2 linked regions of the Solidesulfovibrio magneticus RS-1 genome follow. The protein of the gene in region 1 interacts with the protein of each later gene in a pairwise test. Links are inferred from orthologs where the notes say so. Each region holds a gene or a part of one and is shown on either strand. Other genes may lie near its edges.

Region 1 (10,108 bases):
GACAAAAATGTCGGACAAAACCGTCGCTTGTGGCGACGCCGCTTCCCTTTGCCATCCAAGGCCTTATACTTTCAGACATTGCCAGGGCTTCTGCCATGGCATCAAGTTTGCTTCAAAGAAAAACAGCCAGGAGGCCGCCATGCTTGTGCCCCTTATCGAAGCCCTGCTTGAAAGACTTCTTCGCAAACAGCCCGCACCGGTTCCCTGTCCCGTGGAACACGACGATCAACGTGACCGCCGACGCGCCAGACGTCAGCAAGACAACTGACACGGCAATATAAAAACAAGTGACTCTCACACTTCTCCATCAAGCGTGCCGCAACGACGTCTGTCGACAGCACAAAGAGACACCCATATTCTATTTGCCGTGACATTCTGTACTTTATGCAATGAAGTCATGTAGGTTGCCCAGATTATCGTCCGCCACGACATAAATGCCTTTCATTTTGTCGCGGCGCAGCGGCAACTGACACGGGAGACGCCTTTTCATGCTAGACGCCAGCGTCCTGCCGCCTCTGCTCCTCACCTTCAAGGTGGCCACCCTGGCCACGGCCCTGGCCGCTCTGCCGGCGGTCTGCCTGGCCCGATTGGCCCAGGTGCGCGATTTCCCCGGCCGCGACGTCGTCGACGCCGTGCTGACACTGCCCATGGTGCTGCCGCCCACGGTCCTTGGCTACTACATCATCGTGGTGCTTGGCCGGCGCGGGATCATCGGCTCCTGGCTGTGGGACGCCTTCGGGGTGACCATCATGTTCACCTGGCAGGGCGCGGTGGTGGCGGCAGCGGTGGTGGCCTTTCCCCTGGTCTACCGTTCGTCCAGGGCGGCCTTTGAGGGTGTGGACGGCAATCTGGAAAACGCGGCCAGGACGCTTGGGGCTTCGGAGACGGCCATCTTTTTACGGGTGTCGTTTCCCCTGGCCCTGCGCGGGGTCGTGGCCGGCGTGGTGCTGGCCCTGGCCCGGGCCATGGGCGAGTTCGGGGCCACCCTCATGGTGGCCGGCAACCTGCCGGGCAAGACCCAAACCCTGTCCCTGGCCGTGTACAGCGCCACTCAGGCCGGCAACGACGCCCTGGCCAACGAACTGGTGCTGCTCATTTCCGTGGCCTGCGTGGCGCTTCTCGTGTTCGTCGCCAGAATCGTGAAACCGAAAGCCTAGAGGATGGAACACGCATGAAAAAACTGCTGCTTACCCTGGCCCTGTGCCTTTCTCTGGCCGCTCCGGCCGCCGCCGGCGACATCACCGTCTCCGCCGCCGCCAGCCTCACCGACGCCTTCAATGAAATCAAGGGCGTGTTCACCAAGGACCATCCCGGCGTCAACGTGACGTTTAATTTCGCCGCCTCCGGCGCGCTGCTCTCCCAGATGGCCCAGGGCGCGCCCGTGGACGTCTTTGCCTCGGCCGACCAGAAGACCATGGACCAGGCCGTCGAGAAAAAGCTCGTTGACGTGCCGACGCGGGTCAACTTCGTCCAGAACGCCCTGGTCATGGCCGTGCCGGCCGATAACCCGGCCAAGCTCAAGGACCTGACCAATCTCACCGCGCCGGCCGTCAAGCGCATCGCCGTCGGCAACCCCGATTCCGTGCCGGTCGGACGTTACACCAAGGCGGCGCTGACCAAGACCGGCCTGTGGGACGCCATCTCCGGCAAGTTTGTTCTGGCCGAGTCCGTGCGCCAGGTGCTCGACTACCTGTCCCGGGGCGAGGTCGATGCCGGTTTCGTCTACGCCACCGACGCCAAGCAGGGCGGCGACAAGGTCAAGACCATCCTTGAAGTGCCCGTGGAAACCCCGGTCACCTACCCCATCGCCGTGTTGGAAGCTGCCAAGGACAAAAAAGACGCCGCCGCCTTCGTGGCTTTCGTCACCGGCTCCAAGGGACAGGCCATCCTGGCCAAGTACGGCTTCAAGAAGCCCTAAGGCCCGCCGTTTCCATGACGCTCCCGGGGCCGGCCCCGGGAGCGTCCAACCAGCCGCCCATCGGAGCCGCCCATGCGCATTGTCGTGGACATCCAGAAAACCTACTGCTGCGGTGGACGCGAATTTCATCTCGACGCCGCTTTTGCCGTGTCCGGCAACCGGGCCGTGCTGTTCGGAGCCTCGGGTTCGGGCAAGACCCTGACGCTGCGCGCCCTGGCCGGCCTGCTGCGGCCCGATTCCGGCTCCATCAGCGTGGACGGCCGGGTCTTTTTCGATTCCGCCCAGGACGTCTTCGTGCCGCCCAGGCTTCGCCGCATCGGCTACGTGTTCCAGGACTACGCCCTTTTTCCCCACCTCACCGTGCGGCAAAACGTCGCCTTTGGCCTCTCACCCCTGACCGGCCGGCTCACGCCCCAGGCCGCCGAGCACGTCCAGAAAACCCTGGCCCTTTTCGGCATCGAGGGGCTGGCCGACCTGCGTCCGGCCCGGATTTCCGGCGGCCAGCGCCAGCGCGTGGCCCTGGCCAGGGCGCTGGTCTGCGAGCCAGGCGCCCTGCTCCTGGACGAACCCTTCTCGGCCCTGGACATTCCCCTGCGCCAGAAGGTGCGGGCCGAGCTGGCCGGCATCCTTTCGCGCCTGGACATTCCGCTGATCATGGTCACCCACGATCCGGCCGATGTGGCCTTTTTCGGCGGCGAGGTGGTGCGCTACGGCGAAGGCCGGGTCATCGACATGCACTCGGCCGAGGACATGCGGCGTTCCATGGTCAAGGTGGCCTAGGGCGGCGAGCCGCCCTGTTGACGCCCTGCCCGCCCGAGCGTAGCCTGGGCCAAAATTGCCCGGCGAAAACGGCCTGTTGCCCCAAGCCGCCGGAAACGGACCGCCATGACCCTGACCGCCGCCAATCTTGACGCCTCCCTGGCTGTTATCACCGAGGCCAGCTACCGAGAAGACGCCTCCCTGATAAGCGCCCTGGAAGGGGCCGGCTACGTCCAGCTCGACCTTGACGGCGACGGCAACGGCACGTCAAAGGCCGGCAGCGCCGCCTTCGACGCCTGGACCACGGTAGCCAACAATCAGACCGTGGCCGTCATCGCCTTTCGCGGCACCGACGACATCGATTATTCCACCGACGGCCTGACGGCTTATCTCGGCAGCGCCGACGCCGCCTACTGGTTCGACACCGTGGGCTACTACGACCAGCTTTCGGCCAAGACGGCCGCTTTTGACGCCGCCGTGGACAGCCTCGGCATCGGCCAGGTCTACGTGACCGGCCACAGCCTCGGCGGCGCGGCCGCCCAGGCCTACATGGCCGCGCATCCCGACGACGCCGACACGCGCTACGCCGCCGTGGTCTTCGGCTCCATGGGCCTGTCCGGCGATGACGCCGGCTATGCCGCCGATGCGCGCATCGTCAATTTCGTCGCGCCGTCGGACTATTCCACGCAGCTCGGCACACAAACCGCCGGCCTGACCGTGAGCTTCAGCGACGCCGCAGGCAGCCTCGACTCGGGCCTTGACCTGTCCACACTGCTGGCCGATCCGGCTTCCTACTTAAGCGTCCACGGCACGGGCCTGTACCTGACCGCCGCCGCCGACTATGACGCGGCCAAAGCCGGCATCCCTTCCACCGAGACGACCACGTTCTTCACCTCCACGGTGACGCTTGGCGGCCTGACCCTGACCGTTTCGCCGCTCGGCTAGCTTCTCCCCCGCCGACCCGGCGCGCCCCCCCTTAAACCTTTCCTATTTGGGGGGTCCGGGGGTCTCAGGCCCCCCGGCCGCCGGAGGCATCTTCTCATCCTTACCCCTTTCCATCACCCCTAGCTGCGCCCCGCTTCGCGGGGCTTGCGGCCGAGGCCGATGGCGTCGACGGGGCAGCTGTCCAGGCAATCGCCGCAGTTGGTGCAGTTGGTTTCCTCGGGCCGGGTCGCCATTTCGCAGACCGTGGCGCATTTGCCGCAGCCGTTGCAGGCCGAGGTTTTGTAGACCTTGAACAGCGACGCGCCCTTGAGGAGCTCCAGCGCCCCGCCGGTGGGGCAGGCGAAGCGGCACCAGGCTCCGGCCAGGGCCAGGCCCAGGACGAAAAACCCCAGCACCGCGCCGGTGCGCCACAGCCACAACGGCATGGCGTGCTCGAAGGTCAGGGCGGCGGCCTGGAAAAAGGCTCCCACCCGGATGGGCACGTCCACCCGGGGCTGGCCCAGGGCGTAGTAGACGTAGAGGCAGCCGGCCAGGGCCAGGTACTTGCCCGTCGCGGTCCACCGGAACAACCGGGACATGCGGCCAACGACGGCCCGGCCGAAGGGGGCGAGCTGGCCGGCCAGGGACACGGCCAGCCCCCCCGGGCAAGCCCAGCCGCAAAAGGCCCGGCCAAAAAGGAGCAGGCTGGCCGGCAGGGCGAGCCAAAAGCCCCAGTACATGGGCAACAGCCGGCCGTGGCAGGTGATGACCGGGCAGTTCTGGCAGCTCACGTAGGGTACGACGAAGGGACAACGCAGGATGCCATAGAGACTCCACTGCCCAAGGACGGCCGCGCCAAGGACCTGGGTCGCCCTACGCCAGACCTTCAGCCGCGTTTTCGGGGCGGCCTTGGCCGCCAGGCTCTCAGACATCCCGCACTCCGTATTTTTCCACCAGTTCGCGGCCCTTGTCCGACACGGCCGGCACGAAGCCCATGCGCTCGAAATGGGCTTGGCCCTCGGGCGAAACGAGATAGCCGGCATAGGCCTCGGCCAGTTCCCGGTTTTTGGCGCTTTGCATGACGCCCACGGTGAAAGTCATGGGCGGCGGGGGGAAGAGCTTCTCGTCGATGGGCACGATGTCCACCCGCCCGGCGAAGGCCGGCAGGCGGGTAAGCCGCAGTTCCACCACCGAGACATCGCCCCGGCCGGCAATGACGTCGTCCATGGTGCGCTGGACGCAACTGCCCATGACAACGGCGTTTTTCTTGGCCGCTTCCAGAACGCCGGCCTTTTCCAGGATTTTAAACGCCGCCGCGCCGCCAGGCGGCGAGGCCTCCGGGGCCAGTACCACCTTGACGCCGGACCGGGCCAGGTCGGCCACGCTGGCGATGCCGGCCGGATTGCCCTTGGGCGTGACCAGCACGTATTGGGTGAAGCACAAGGGCTTGAACCAGGCCATCTTGCCCTCGGCCCGCAATTTCTTGGCCAGATCGAGAACCCGGCCGGCGAAGACGTCGGTGGTGGCCGATCCCAGAAGCGACTTGCCCAGGGCGGCGGCAAAGGCTCCGGTATAGACGACCGTGGCCCCGCGCGCCGCCTCGAAGGCGGCGTTGGCCGGCATCATGGCCTCGGCCAGCCCGCCGCAGGACCAGACCTGCAACACCTCGCCCGGGCCCGAAGCGGCCGCCGGCCGCGCTCCCAGGAGCGCCGTCCCGGCCGAGGCCGCGGCCAATTGCAAAAACCGCCGGCGCGACGCGCCAGTTTCCTTTTCCATGCATCCCTCCCGGCAAAATACACTGCTGTTGTCGTGAACCCTGCTTCCTACCCGCGCCACCGCGCCAAATCCAATACATGCTTCCGATGGCAGGCCGAAAAATCCATCGGAAGGCCCGATTTTGGCTTGCCAAAGGGTGGTCTTTGCGCGCAAACCCGGGAAGCCCCCTTGACATGGCCCCAGGCCGGCACTAGAGACGCTCAAGACTTTGAGGAGATCATCAGACGATGCCCGCCCGCCTGAGCCCGGTCCGTTCGCGCAAACTGTGCGACCTCGTCATCCAGCAGATCCAGGAAAAGATCTCGCTGGGCATTTTCGCGCCGGGCACCAAGATCCCCACCGAACCGACGCTCATGGCCCAACTCGGGGTCGGACGCTCCACCGTGCGCGAAGCCATCCGCGTGCTGGTCAGCGCCGGCCTGCTGGAAGTGCGCCAGGGCGACGGCACCTATGTCCTCAGCGGCGCGTCCGGCCAGGAACCCCTGGAATACCGCCTGCGCCGGGCCACGGCCGTGGAGATCCGCGAGGTGCGCCGCATCATCGAGGTGGAAACCGCCCGCCTGGCCGCCGGCAACCGCACCGAGGCCGATCTGGAAACCATGCGCGATTGCCTGGCCCGCAAGAAAGCCGCCGTGGCCGCCGGCGACACCCATGGCTACGTGGCCGCCGACGTCGCTTTCCACTCCGCCGTGGCCGCCGCCAGCGGCAACAGCCTGCTGGCCGACCTGTACCGCAGCTTCTGCATGGTATTTCAGGATTTTCTCGACCATCTCATCGCTGATGTCGGCGTCAACCGCTACCAGGACCACATCCACAACGGCCTCCTCGACGCCATCACCCGCCAGGACGGCCCGGAAGCGGCCCGGTTCGCCATGGAAGGCCTCGACCACTTCACCAGCGACATCAAGGCCTTGGGAGAATAGCCAGGAGGCTCTTTTTTTTGCTGTTGACAAACATCAGATGATAAGACAGCAGATCAGCTTGTGCGCGGCGGCAGTCGCCTGTCTGGAGTAGCCCGCCGCAAAACAGCAGATGATATGATGGAGCTGTCGCTTCGCCGTCCCGGGACGGCCCTCCTTGGCCGAGAGCGTGACAACATAAACATCAGATGATATGACTTAGTAGCGCCGGCAGTCGCAACGCCGGCCAAATTGGAGCATCCATGCGCCTTTCCCGTTCCGTCGTCGCCGTGACCCTGTCGGCCTGCATCGGCTACTGCGCCGTGCTGGCCGACGCCTCGCCCAGCCGCCACGAGGCCCGTGAATCCAAGATGTCCCTGTCCGGCCTGGGCCAACTTCTGCCCCAGGTGTCGCCGGCCGCCTCGGCCGTGGTGGCCGCTCGCCAAGGCTTCCGCGAACTGCGCGGCATGGTGCAGTCCTCGGCCCTCATGCACGATTCCCGGCCTTCGGACGAAGCCGCTCGGCAGGCCCATGTGGCCCTGTGGGCCGCCCTGGAAGCCGATCTGCGCCCGGCCCCGACCGACCTGGGCCCCGGCCCTTCGGGCTTACTCCCCGGCCAGGACTGAGCCGGCCGGCCCACGCCGATCCCTTCGAGGCGCCCACGGCCGGTCTGGGACCACACCCAGCCGTAACGGGGCCAGGAAGCGGGACTGCCGCTGTCTGACCATATCTCTCGGCTCCAATGCCGCCCCGCCCACGGGGCGGCGGCCGGCGCGCAAGCCGCGGCGCGCCGGCCCCCTTTGGGGGAAGCGCTTTCGCCCGCCCCTTTCCAAACGCAAAATACTCGTGATTCCTGCATGATGCCGGGCATTTTCCGGCCTCTCCCTTGACACCGGACCATTCGGTTGTTACCCGTTTGGCACTCGAAAGCCACGAGTGCCAAACGGGGACACGCCATGCCTCTTGCCGAACGCGAACGGGAAGTTCTGACCACCATCATCGAAGCCTATGTCGCTTCGGCCGCGCCCGTGGGTTCCCGCATCGTGTCCAAGCGCAGTTCGCTGGGCCTTTCCGCCGCCTCCATCCGCAACATCATGGCCGACCTCACCGAGGCCGGCTACCTGGAGCAGCCCCACACCTCGGCCGGCCGCGTGCCCACGGCCAAGGCCTTTCGGCTCTATCTCGACCAGGTCATGCAGGTGGCCCCCCTGGGCGAAGACCAGATGCGCCGCATCCGCGACAACCTCACCTTGGCCGGCCTGGAGATCGACGACGTGCTGCGCCAGACCTCGCGGCTGCTGTCTGGCCTGTCGCTCCAGGTGTCGGTGGTCATCGCCCCCAATCCGGCCGGCGCGCGCTTCAAGCGCATCGACTTTTCCCTGCTCAACCCCGGCCTGGTCATGGTCATCCTGGTGCTCCAGGGCGGTCTTGTGCGCAAGCGCGTCATCGAGACCACCCCGGACGTCACCGGCGACGATCTGGTCGTGTGCGCCAATTACCTGAACCATCTTTTCACCGACCGAACCCTGGCCGAAGTCCGGGCCAGCATCGTGCGCGAGATGGACGAGGCCCGGCGTTCGCTCAACGCCCTGTGTCTGCGCGCCCTGACCATGGCCCGCTCGGCCTTTGAGCAGGAGCGCGCCCCAGCCAGCGAAGTCATCGTCGACGGCACGCCCAACATGCTGGCCCAGCCCGAATTCACCGACGCCGAACACATGCGCGAGCTTATGCGCGTCCTGGAAGAGCGCACGATTCTGCTCGACCTTCTGGACAAAACCGTAAACGAGCTTAAAACGGTCATCATACTCGGCGATGAGTCGGACCAGGCCGCCCTGGCCGATCTTGGCGTCATCACCGCCCCGTATGGGTCGGGATCGCGCGCCCAGGGCGCCATCGGCCTCATCGGCCCCCTGCGCATGGATTACGCCCGGCTCGTTCCGGTGGTGAACTACACCGCCGGGGCGCTCACCCGGTTGCTCGATCGGCACTATTAGCCTCGACTCGTCCGCGACCGCCCGGGCCTGCCTGGGCTTTTCGTCGCGCCCAAACGTTTGTTGTGGAGGAATCATGGTCCCTGAGGAAAAACTGCCAGACGCCGAAACCGCCCCCGAAACCCCGGCCGAGGAAACCCCGGCCACCCCGGAGGACACCATCGAACGCCTGCGCGCCGAAATTGCCGCCGAAGCCGACAAGCGCCTGCGCGCCCTGGCCGAAACGGAAAATCTCAAGAAGCGGCTCATCAAGGAAAAGGAAGATTTCCAGAAATACGCCACCGAAAGCCTGGTCTCGGAACTGATTCCGGTGCTTGACCATCTCGACCTGGCCCTGGCCCACGGACGCGGCAACGAAGCCTGCAAGGACTTTGTCGTCGGCGTGGACATGACCCGCAAGGCCTTCATCGACATCCTGGCCCGCCACGGCGTCACGGAATTCGGCGCGGTCGGCGAAGCCTTCGATCCCGAGACCCACGAGGCCATCGGCGTGGCCAGCGTGGCCGGTCTGGCCGAAGACGCCGTGGCCCAGGTGGTCCAGCGCGGCTATCTGCTGCGCGGCCGACTGCTGCGCCCGGCCAAGGTCATGGTCAACAAGGCGCAATAAATCGTTTTTTCGCGGCTGCCCCTTTACTCGCCGAAAACGGGGCTTATATAGCTCTCGTTCGAGAAATACCGCGCCGCAAGGCACAAGCACATACAGGCAATGATAAGGAGGAAAGGCTGATATGGGTAAAATCATCGGGATCGACCTCGGGACCACCAACTCCTGCGTTTATGTCATGGAGGGCAAGGACCCGAAGTGCGTCACCAACCCCGAAGGCGGACGCACCACCCCGTCCATCGTGGCCTTTACCAAGGAGCGGCTGGTCGGCGAGATCGCCAAACGCCAGGCCGTGACCAATCCCGAGCGCACCATCTTCGCCATCAAGCGCCTCATGGGTCGCCGTTACGACGCCCCCGAGGTCAAGCATTGGCTGGAGCACTGCCCCTACAAGATCGTCGAGGGCCAGGGCGGCGACGCCTATGTCGAGGTCGAGGGCAAGAAGTACAGCCCGGCCGAGATCTCGGCCATCATCCTCGGCAAGCTCAAAAAGGACGCCGAGGCCTATCTCGGCGAGCCCGTCACCGAAGCCGTCATCACCGTGCCGGCCTACTTCAACGACGCCCAGCGCCAGGCCACCAAAGACGCCGGCCGCATCGCCGGCCTTGAGGTCAAGCGCATCATCAACGAGCCCACGGCCGCGTCCCTGGCCTACGGTTTCGACAAAAAGGCCAACGAGAAGATCGCGGTCTTCGACCTTGGCGGCGGCACGTTTGACATCTCCATCCTCGAAGTCGGCGACAACGTCGTCGAAGTGCGCGCCACCAACGGCGACACCTTCCTGGGTGGCGAGGACTTCGACCATCGCGTCATCAGCTATCTGGTCGACGAGTTCAAGAAAGAGAACGGCATCGACCTGTCCCAGGACCGCATGGCCCTGCAGCGTCTCAAGGAAGCCGGCGAAAAAGCCAAGAAAGAACTGTCCACGGCCATGGAGACCGAGGTCAACCTGCCATTCATCACGGCCGACGCCTCCGGTCCCAAGCACATGATGGTGAAAATCACCCGGGGCAAGCTCGAATCCCTGGTCGATGACCTGGTCAAGCGCACCGTCGAGCCCTGCCGCAAGGCCCTGGCCGACGCCGGCCTCAAGGCCTCGGACATCGATGAAGTCGTGCTGGTCGGCGGCATGACCCGCATGCCCCTGGTCTCCAAGACCGTGCAGGAGTTCTTCGGCAAGGAGCCCAACCGCTCGGTCAACCCCGACGAGGTCGTGGCCATGGGCGCGGCCATCCAG
Region 2 (10,092 bases), 1.6 Mb from region 1 along the record:
GTCGATGGAGAGCACGATGACCGGCACGTCGGCCAACTCGCAGCCCGGCAGCATGGCCAGAAGCGGCGGGATGTTGGCGAACGTCGGGGTGCGGATGCGCACCCGGTCCATGTGCTTGGAGCCGTCGGCCTTGAGGTAGTACAGGAGTTCGCCGCGCGGCTGCTCGACCCGGGTGACGGTCTCGCCCTGGGGCTTGCCCTTGACCTTGGCGGCGATTTCGCCTTCGGGCAGACGGGCGATGGCCAGGCGGACGAGGTCCAGGGACTGGAGCGTCTCGCGGAAGCGCACGGCCGAGCGGGCGTAGCAGTCGCCGTCGAATTCGACGATGGGCTCAAAACCCAGTTCGCCAAAGGCGGCGTAGCCGGTCTGGCGGGCGTCCTGGGCCCAGCCGGAACCGCGCAGCATGGGACCGACGGCGCCGAGCTGGTAGGCTTGGTCCTTGGAGAGTACGCCCTTGCCGCAGCAGCGCTTTTTCACGGTGTAGTCGTTAAGGATGGTGGAGGTGAGCTGGCGGATCTCCTTCTCGGCGATGGCGACCTGCTCTTCGATCCACTTGCACTGTTCCGGGGTCAGGTCACGGCGCACGCCGCCGATGACGTTGACGGAAACCACGACGCGGTTGCCGCAGGTGGCTTCCATGATGTCCATGATGCGCTCGCGAACGCGCCAGAACTGCATGAACAGGCTCTCGAAGCCGAAGGCGTCGGCGAAAAGCCCCAGCCACAACAGATGGGAGTGCACGCGGTGCAGCTCGCCCCAGATGGTGCGCAGGTACTTGGCGCGGCGCGGCACTTCCACGCCCATGATCTGCTCGACGCCTTCGCAGTAGCACAGGGCGTGCAGGCAGGAGCAGATGCCGCAGACGCGCTCGACGATCTGGATCATCTGGTTGAAGTCGCGGACTTCGCAGAGTTTTTCCAGACCGCGGTGGACATAGCCCAGGGTGGGCAGGGCCTCGACGACGATTTCGTCCTCGATGGTGAGCTTTAAGTGCAGCGGCTCCGGCAAGACCGGATGCTGCGGGCCGAACGGCAATATAGTACGGGCCATATGCTTCCCTCTTTAAGACTGTTTTTCGGCCACGCTGACCTTGCAGAACGGCATGGCGCGGACTTCAGCTTCAAGGTACAAGGCCCCGCCGAAATCGAGGACGATGTCGGAGAAGCAGATGCCGAATTGGTCGCGGATCTCGTTTTCGATGAGCAGCGCGCAGAAGTACACCGGCGAGATGCTCGGCACCACGGTCTCCTTGGGGATGGAGAGCCGGTAGTGCTTCATGACCAGATCTTTGTCGTAGTGATACAGGATTTCAAAGCCGGCCTCGCCGCAGTCCACGGCGGACATGGTCACCTGCCGCCAGCCGTCGTCAAAGCACTCCTTGGCCACGGCGGCGACTTGATCGAGGCTCAGAGGTATCGTTTCCAGCACGGTAATCTCCTGGAAATCGGGGAAAACCCCGGTTGCATCCGAGTTCTCGGCAACCCTTAGGCGGTCATGCCGAGCAGTTTCTTCACCTTTTCCAGGGCCGCCACCACGCCGTCGATGATGGCCTCGGGGCGGGCCGGGCAGCCGGGCACGTACACGTCCACGGGGATGACCTTGTCCACGCCGCCGACGACATTGTAGGCTTCGCGGAACACGCCGCCCGAGCAGCCGCAAGCGCCGATGGCGATGACGGCCTTGGGGGTGGGCATCTGGTCGTAGATGTTTTTGAGCACGTGCTTGTTGCGCTGGTTGACGGTGCCGGTCACGAGCAGCACGTCAGCGTGCTTGGGGTTGCCGATGTTTAAGATGCCGAAGCGTTCAATGTCGTAAAGGGGCGTGAGGCAGGCCAGCACCTCGATGTCGCAGCCGTTGCAGCTGCCGCAGTCGAAGTGGACCACCCACGGGGATTTGATGCGTCCCTGATTGATCAGATTGCCTAACATGGCGTGCTCTCTCTTTTGGCTTCTCGGTGGTTATTGGGCATAGAGCCACAGCAAGTTGACCACGGTGAGGACCAGCCCCATGCCGACGGCGGACTTGAGCATGACCCGCCAGGTGAGGCGCGCCGTGACGTTGTCCACGATGATTTCGGCCATGTAGGTCAGGGCCACGAGCACGATCATGCCGACAAAGCTGGTGGACCAGAACAACGCGCAGATGCCAAGGACCAGGATCACCTCGTACCAGTGGGCGATCTCGATCATGGCCAGGTAGGGCCCGGAGTACTCGGTGTAGACGCCGCGCACCAGTTCCTGGTGGGCGTGGGCGCTGGCCGAGATGTCAAAGGGCGATTTGCGCAGCTTGATGGTGAGCGCGTAGCCAAGGACAATGAACATCAGCGGCAGGTCATAGAGCATGGGCCGGCTGAGTTCAAAGACCGCGCTGACCTTGAAGCTACCGGTCACCATGGCGATGGAGGCAAACACGAGGATCAAAAGCGGCTCGTAGGCCAGCATCTGGAGCAACTCGCGCTGGCCGCCGATCTGGCTGTAGGGCGACGGCGAGGCCAGGGCGCCCATGACCAGGAAGACCGCGCCGATGGTCAGCACGAAGAAGATGAGCAGCAGATCGGAGCCGGTAAAGAGCAACACCACGGACAGGGCCGCGCCGACGAGGTAAACGTAGGCGCAAAGGGCCTGCCAGGTGTTGACGAGCATGGGCTGTTTGCCCAGGAGCTTGAGCACGTCGTAGAGCGGCTGGAGGATCGGCGGGCCGTAGCGGGACTGCAGCCAGGCGGTGATGCGGCGGTCCACGCCGGTAATGAGCGCGCCGAGAATCGGGGCCGCGACCAGGGCCAGGACGGCGAGAAGGATTTTGGTCATCACAGGGCGCCTCCAAAGAGCATGATCACCAGCACGGCCAGGGCGATGACGTTGATCCACTTGGAGAGCATGGCCTCTCCAAAGAACTGTTCCAGGTAGTAGTTGCCGGACACGGCCGTGACGTTCTGGCCGAGGGGGCCAAGGAAGCCGGGCTTGCCGTCAACGGCGGTCTGCTCGCCGCACATGTAGGGGCCAACCGCCTGGGCGGCCGTGATCTTGCGGGTCTGGCGCAGGGCGAAGAAAAAGCCCAGGCCAAGCAGGATAAACAGCGGATAAACCAGGAAGACGCCGGTGGACGATTCAAAGTTGCCGAATCGCAGCACGTACGGCGCGGTCTTATAGTACATGGCCACCACGGGAGCGACCAGGCCGTTGTAGACCAGGGGCGAGAAGAAGCTCAACACCACGGCCAGGCCGGCCAGGAGGTAGAGCGGTCCCCGGATGGTGCTGTCCTGGGCTTCGGGAGCGGCCTTGGCAAAGGGCGTGGCCAGCATGAGGCCGGCCCAGCGGCACCAGAAGAGCACGGTGACGCCCGAACCCAGGGCCAGCATGATCATGAGCAGGAACTGGCCGTGGGCCGACTCGATGGCCATCCACTTGGCCATGAGCATGCCGAAAGGCGGCAGCATCATGGTCAGGATGCCGATGACGGCGACCAGGGCCGTGCGGGGCATGCGGGCGAACAGGCCGCGCATGTCCTCGATGTCGCGGGAGCCGATCTTCTGCTCGATGGCCCCGACGCACAGGAACATGAGCGCCTTGGAGATGGCGTGGAACAGGATCAGCAGGATGGCCGCGGTGATGGCGGCCGGGGTGTTGATGCCGGCGCAGGCAATAATGAGCGCCAGGTTGGAGATGGTGGAGTAGGCCAGGATCTTCTTGCCGTTGGACTGGCCGGCGGCCAGGCAGGCCGTGGCCAAAAACACGAAGCCCCCGAACAGGGCCACGAAGTTGCTGAAGTAGGTGCCGGCGTAGATCGGGGCCAGGCGCACGATGATGTAGACGCCGGCCTTGACCATGGTCGAGGAGTGGAGCAAGGCCGAAACCGGGGTGGGAGCCACCATGGCCCCGGTGAGCCAGCTCTGGAACGGGGCCTGGGCGGCCTTGGTCATGCCGGCGAAGACCAGCAGGAACATGGGCACGAGGATGGCCCCGCCGGCCACGGCGAATTCCGGTCCGCGAGCCAGGATCTCCTGGAGCGACAGGGTGCCGGTGACCTTGTACAGGAGCATGACGCCAAACAGGAAGGCCGTGCCGCCGAGCACGTTCATCCACAGGGCGCGTTCCGCGTTCTTGCGGGCGATCTCGGTGTCGTCATGGCCGATGAGCATGAACGAACACAGCGTGGTGCATTCCCAGAAGAAGTACATCCACAGCATGTTGTTGGCCAAAACGAGGCCGTTCATGGCGCCCAGGAACAGGACGATGAAGAAAAAGAACTGAGGCTGTTTCGACGTGGTCAGATGCAGATGTTCCTCGTGTTCCTTCATGTAGCCGATGCCGTACACGGCGATGAGGGAACCGACGATGGACACCACCAGCACCATGACGAGGCTGAGGTCGTCCGCGAAAAAGGCCGGCGTCGCGCCGTGGTCCTGGATCATGAAGAAGTCGAACCAAATAAGTCCGACGATCTGGGCCACGGTGAGCCATACGATGATCTGGTTTTTGCGTTTCAAGCCGACCAGCAACACCACGGCGAGGATCAGGAAGTCACCAAGGGTGACCAGTGAACCCCATAGTGGCGCCGGCGACATGATGAACGCGCCGCCCCGAAGCATGGCCAACGACGCGAGTATGAGTACTCCCGCCGTGGCGACCAGGATGACCTTGCGCACATTTTGCTCTCGCAAAACGAGCAACACGGCTGCGACCAAAAATGGCAGCAGCACCGTCACAAAGACCAGCGTGTCGAGCATAGGCACCTCGATAAAAAGGTTAGGGGACCGCCTGGGACACACGCTCCGCCTCCGCCGCGAGGCAAAACTATCCGCTAGCACCGCGGCCGCCTGCTATTGGATGGTTCTAGGCCCCTGTGGAGAGAGCGTCAAGTTTATGCGGTTTACTGGAAAATGCCATCCGCCGCAACAGCGTGATTCCTTTCACAAGGGTATCTTGCGTCCCAAAACCTGCCCAAAAGCCCTCCTGAAACAGCAGACCATCTGCCATCTGCCCGTTTTTTACAAAAATCATCAAATATACAAGCGACTTATTTCGAAAACAAAATCTTCCGGCCCGCCAAACTTTTTTCACGCCGACCTCTTGCCTTTCACGCCAATGTGTTTAGATAGTTTCCCGCCGGCGCTGGCACTCGCCGCAAGCGAGTGCCAGCAGCCAATCCATCCGCCAAAAACCATGGAGGTTATTGTATGAAGCTCAAACCCTTAGGCGATCGCGTGCTGGTTAAGCGTCTCGAACAGGAAGAAGTCACCAAGGGCGGCATCATCATCCCTGACTCGGCCAAGGAAAAGCCCATGAAGGGCGAAGTCATCGCCGTGGGTCCGGGCAAGCTGGCCGAAGACGGCAAGCACCTGAAGATGCATGTCGAAAAGGGCGACCTCGTGCTGTTCAACAAGTACGCCGGCACCGAGATCAAGGTCGATGACGAAGACTTCCTCGTCATGCGCGAGGACGACATCCTGGCCGTCATCGAAGCCTAGGGCTTCGCGCCTTTTTCGCTCCAACCATTCCGTATTCTAGCGCAAGGAGAACATACATGGCTGCCAAAGAAATTCTTTTTGATTCCAAAGCCCGCGAGAAGCTGAAAAGAGGCGTCGACAAGCTGGCCAACGCCGTGAAGGTCACCCTTGGACCCAAGGGCCGCAACGTCGTCATCGAGAAGTCCTTCGGTTCCCCGATCATCACCAAGGACGGCGTGACCGTGGCCAAGGAGATCGAACTGGAAGACAAGTTCGAGAACATGGGTGCCCAGATGGTCAAGGAAGTCGCTTCCAAGACCTCCGACATCGCTGGCGACGGCACCACCACCGCCACCATCCTGGCCCAGGCCATCTTCACCGAAGGCGTCAAGCTCGTGGCCGCCGGCCGCAACCCCATGGCCATCAAGCGCGGCATCGACAAGGCCGTGGCCTCGGTCGTGGCTGAGCTGGAGACCCTGGCCAAGCCCACCCGCGACCAGAAAGAGATCGCCCAGGTCGGCACCATTTCCGCCAACTCCGACGCCACCATCGGCAACATCATCGCCGAAGCCATGAACAAGGTCGGCAAGGAAGGCGTCATCACCGTCGAGGAAGCCAAGGGCATGGAAACCACCCTTGACGTCGTCGAGGGCATGCAGTTCGACCGCGGCTACCTCTCCCCCTATTTCATCACCGATCCCGAGCGCATGGTGTGCGAGCTCGACGAGCCGCTGATCCTGATTAACGAGAAGAAGATCACCGCCATGAAGGATCTGCTGCCCGTCCTGGAGCAGGTTGCCAAGATGAGCCGCCCGCTGCTGATCGTGGCTGAAGACATCGAGGGCGAGGCCCTGGCCACCCTGGTCGTCAACAAGCTGCGCGGCACCCTGCAGGTTTGCGCCGTCAAGGCCCCGGGCTTCGGCGACCGCCGCAAGGCCATGCTCGAGGACATCGCCACCCTGACCGGCGGCCAGTGCGTGTCCGAAGACCTGGGCATCAAGCTCGAGAACATGACCCTGGCCGACCTCGGCAAGGCCAAGCGCGTCATCGTGGACAAGGAAAATTCCACCATCGTTGACGGCGCTGGCGACGGCGACAAGATCAAGGCCCGGGTCAAGCAGATCCGCGCCCAGATCGAAGAGACCACCTCCAGCTACGACAAGGAAAAGCTGCAGGAGCGTCTGGCCAAGATCGTCGGCGGCGTGGCCGTCATCAATGTCGGCGCGGCCACCGAGACCGAGATGAAGGAAAAGAAAGCCCGCGTCGAGGACGCCCTCAACGCCACCCGCGCGGCCGTTGAGGAAGGCATCGTTCCTGGCGGCGGCGTCGCTCTCGTGCGCTGCGTCAAGAGCCTGACCGGCATCAAGGCCGTGGACGACGACGAGCAGTCCGGCATCGAGATCGTGCGCCGCGCCATCGAAGAGCCCCTGCGCCAGATCTCCGGCAACGCCGGCTTCGAAGGCTCCATCGTCGTGGCCAAAGTGCGCGACGGCAAGGACGGCTTCGGCTTCAACGCCGCCACCGGCGAATACGAAGACCTGATCAAGGCCGGTGTCATCGACCCCAAAAAGGTCACCCGCATCGCCCTGCAGAACTCCTCCTCCGTGGCCGGCCTGCTCCTGACCACCGAGGCGGCCATCGCCGAGAAGCCCGAGCCGAAAAAGGACATGCCCCCGATGCCCGGCGGCGGCATGGGCGGCATGGGCGGCATGTACTAGCCGACCCGTTTCCTCCACGTTACCGTCACGGGGGCCGCGCGCTGGCGCGGCCCCCGTTTTTTTTGCGACGACCAGAGGCCGTTTCACCGTCGCCAGCCTGCCGCCCTCCCGCGCCTTGCCCCCCGTCCCCGGCTGGTCTAGATTCACGCCGACATCGGAGGCCCCATGACCGACGCCCCTGCCCCGCAACCGGCCGCTTCCGCCGCCCCGGACGCCCGGCCCTACGACCTCACCAACCCCCAGGTGCTCCTGGCCTGGCAGCGCAACCACCTGGCCAACGAACGCACGTTTCTGGCCTGGTGCCGCACGGGACTGGCACTTTTTGGCTTCAGCTTCGTCATCGAGCGCTTCGACTTCTTCATCCGCCAGCTGCAAAACGTGCCCATGTTCGAGGGCATGGCCCACAAGCACCTGCACACCGAGACCGTGACGCTGTCCACCTTCGGCGTGGGTGTTTTGGTCATGGTTGTGGCCGTGTGGCGCTTCTGGTACATCCGACGCTGCATCAACACCGGCGCCAAGACCTTTTCGCCGATCCCGGACATCGTCTTCACCGTGGCCGTGGTCGGCATGATCCTTGGGCTTTTTTCCGTGTTCTGGCATCTCATCATGCAGTGACCGCCAAGGAGGCAGCCGCCATGCGTTTCGCGACCGCCGCTTTCGGAATCATCCTCGCCTGCTGCCTGCTGTGCCCGGCCAACGCCCCAGCCGCCCAGGCCGCGCCGCCGAAGTTCGCCCTGGCCCTGGCCGCCAGCGCCGCCGGCCGCCTCGACGATGCGCTTGCCGCCGTGGAGCAAAGCGCCAAAAGCCTTGGCGCGGCCTACAAGGAACTCTTCCGGGCCACCCCGGCCATGGTCCCCGAGGACCGTGGCCGGCTGCTGCAAAGCTACGCCGTCAAGGACGGCACGGTCGCTTTCCGCGACCTCCAAGGCCCCTGCGGCCCGGACCCGGCCGCCAAGGCCCCCTGCCAGTCCCTCTATTTCTACGACGGCGAAAACTTCTCCGACAATCTCTTCCGGGAGCTGGCCGCCCTGGGCAGCCTCGCCCCGGCCATGGCCGCCGGCTACGGCGCGCTGCCCTACTCCTGGGTCTACCTGACCACCCCGGACCAGGGATTCGCCATCTACCCCACCCTGCCCCTGGTGGAGGCCGTCAACAATTATAAGCCCACGGACAAGGACTTTTACACCGCCGCCGATTTCGCGGCCAAGGCCTGCGGCTGGCAGTCGCCCTACCTCGATCTGGCCGGCGACGGCATGATGGTCACGGTGTCCTGCCCGGTCTACGACGGCGAGACGCTACTCGCCGTGTCGTCGCGAGACGTCACCATCAGCCAGCTCTCCGGCCGGGTCATGGCCGATCTGGCCGCCATCCCCGGCGCGCGGGCCTTTCTGATGAACCGGCGCGGCAAGGCCATCGCCGTCAGCGACCCCCGGCTCGCCGCCGCCATCGACGCCATAAACGCCAAGGCCGAGGAGGCCGTGGTCTATTTCCGGGCCGACCGGGGGCTGGCCGCCATGGGCCTGGAAAAGGCCGAGGACTCGCCCGACGACGGCCTGAACGCCATCGGCGAGGCCGTCATCGAACGGGCCGAAACAGAAAAGAAGTGGCCCATGGCCTTTGTCTCGGGCAAGGACATGGTGCTGGCGGCGCGCCTTCGCGCCACGGGCTGGCATCTCGTGCTGGTGATGCCGCAAAAAGCAGTCAATTAATTGAAAGAAAAAGCTTTTCCCCACGGCGGCAATCTGCGCGCCCTGGCCGCCGAGGCCGGACGCGACCCATCCGAAATCCTCGACGCCTCGGCCAGCATCAATCCGCTGGGGCCGCCGCCCTGGCTGCGCGACGTCTTAAGCGCCGCCGTCGCCGACCTCGTCCACTACCCGGACCCGGACTGCACCGCGCTCCTTGAGGCCGCCTCGGCCCGCTACGGCGCGCCAGCCTCCCATTTCGTGGCCGGCAACGGCACAAGCCAACTCCTTTTCGCCCTGCCGCGCTGCACCGGCCTGGCCCGGGCGGTCATCCCCTCCCCGGCCTACACCGACTACGCCGTGGCCTGCCACAAGTCCGGCATGGACGTGCGCCGGCTGCCCGGCTCGGAATTCGACGGCTTCGCCCCCCAGCTCGACCGCATCGAGGCCGTGCTGCGCTCGCCCTCCCTGGTTGTCATCGCCAGCCCCGCCAACCCCACCGGCGTCGTCACCGACGCCACCGCCATCATTGAGCTGGCCGGCCGTCACCCCCAGAGCCTGTTTTTGGTGGACGAGGCCTTTGCCGACTTCGTGCCCGGCTTTACGAGCCTGGCCGGCGAGGACCGGCCCCACAACGTGGCCGTGCTGCTCTCGCTCACCAAAAGCTTCGCCATACCCGGCCTGCGCCTGGGGCTGCTCGCCGCCAGCCCCGATCTGGCCGACTGGGTGCGCCGCACCCTGGCCCCGTGGTCGGTGGGAACCCTCCCCCAGGCCGTGGGCCTGCGCGCCCTGGCCGACAGGACCTTTCTGGAGGATACCCGGGCCGCCCTGCCCGGCCTGCGCCAGCGGCTGGCCGAAGGGCTGGCCGGCCTTGGCCTCACGGTCTTCCCGAGCCAGGCCAATTTCCTGCTGGCCCGGCTGTCGCTTTCCGGCCCCAACGCCCCGGAGGTCTGCCGCCGCCTCTTAACTGAACACGGCGTGGCCCTTCGCGACTGCACCAATTTTTCCGGCCTTTCCGACCGCTACCTGCGCCTGGCCGTGCGCCCCGAGGCCGAGACCGACCGCATCCTGGACGCCCTGGCCGCCGTGCTGGCCGCCTGCCCCATGCCCGCCTCCCGCCCCCGGCCCAAGACCCCGGCGCTTATGGTCCAAGGGACCACCTCCAGCGCCGGCAAATCCGTGCTCACCGCCGGCCTGTGCCGGCTGCTGGCCCGGGCCGGCTACAAGGTCGCGCCGTTTA

Evidence for each region.
Region 2: the proteins of DMR_RS08145 (region 1) and groL interact in binary tests that used the Escherichia coli proteins (3 or more experiments, as listed by UniProt). The link is inferred for Solidesulfovibrio magneticus RS-1 from one-to-one orthologs.

Annotation. Positions count from the first base shown.
Region 1 is NC_012796.1:1,933,977-1,944,084, reverse strand. What follows is about bases 7,180-10,108. They hold DMR_RS08145 (nucleotide exchange factor GrpE), read left to right. Parts: upstream 7,180-8,343; coding sequence 8,344-8,874; downstream 8,875-10,108. Other genes in these bases: dnaK (molecular chaperone DnaK), read left to right, coding at 8,996-10,108; hrcA (heat-inducible transcriptional repressor HrcA), read left to right, coding at 7,233-8,270. Also shown: modB (molybdate ABC transporter permease subunit), read left to right, coding at 489-1,157; modA (molybdate ABC transporter substrate-binding protein), read left to right, coding at 1,172-1,918; DMR_RS08180 (ATP-binding cassette domain-containing protein), read left to right, coding at 1,991-2,698; DMR_RS08175 (Mbeg1-like protein), read left to right, coding at 2,804-3,622; DMR_RS08170 (4Fe-4S binding protein), read right to left, coding at 3,742-4,533; DMR_RS08165 (substrate-binding domain-containing protein), read right to left, coding at 4,526-5,377; DMR_RS08160 (FadR/GntR family transcriptional regulator), read left to right, coding at 5,605-6,300; DMR_RS08155 (hypothetical protein), read left to right, coding at 6,540-6,902. UniProt on the Escherichia coli protein: Participates actively in the response to hyperosmotic and heat shock by preventing the aggregation of stress-denatured proteins, in association with DnaK and GrpE. It is the nucleotide exchange factor for DnaK and may function as a thermosensor.
Region 2 is NC_012796.1:293,039-303,130, reverse strand. What follows is about bases 4,931-7,843. They hold groL (chaperonin GroEL), read left to right. Parts: upstream 4,931-5,523; coding sequence 5,524-7,164; downstream 7,165-7,843. Other genes in these bases: DMR_RS01150 (cache domain-containing protein), read left to right, coding at 7,803-7,843; DMR_RS01155 (YidH family protein), read left to right, coding at 7,330-7,782; groES (co-chaperone GroES), read left to right, coding at 5,177-5,467; DMR_RS24180 (hypothetical protein), read right to left, coding at 4,931-5,060. In the rest of the region: DMR_RS01190 (nickel-dependent hydrogenase large subunit), read right to left, coding at 1-1,050; DMR_RS01185 (NADH-quinone oxidoreductase subunit C), read right to left, coding at 1,063-1,428; DMR_RS01180 (NADH-quinone oxidoreductase subunit B family protein), read right to left, coding at 1,485-1,928; DMR_RS01175 (respiratory chain complex I subunit 1 family protein), read right to left, coding at 1,959-2,807; DMR_RS01170 (NADH-quinone oxidoreductase subunit 5 family protein), read right to left, coding at 2,807-4,726; more of DMR_RS24180, read right to left, coding at 4,833-4,930; more of DMR_RS01150, read left to right, coding at 7,844-8,876; DMR_RS01145 (cobyric acid synthase), read left to right, coding at 8,877-10,092.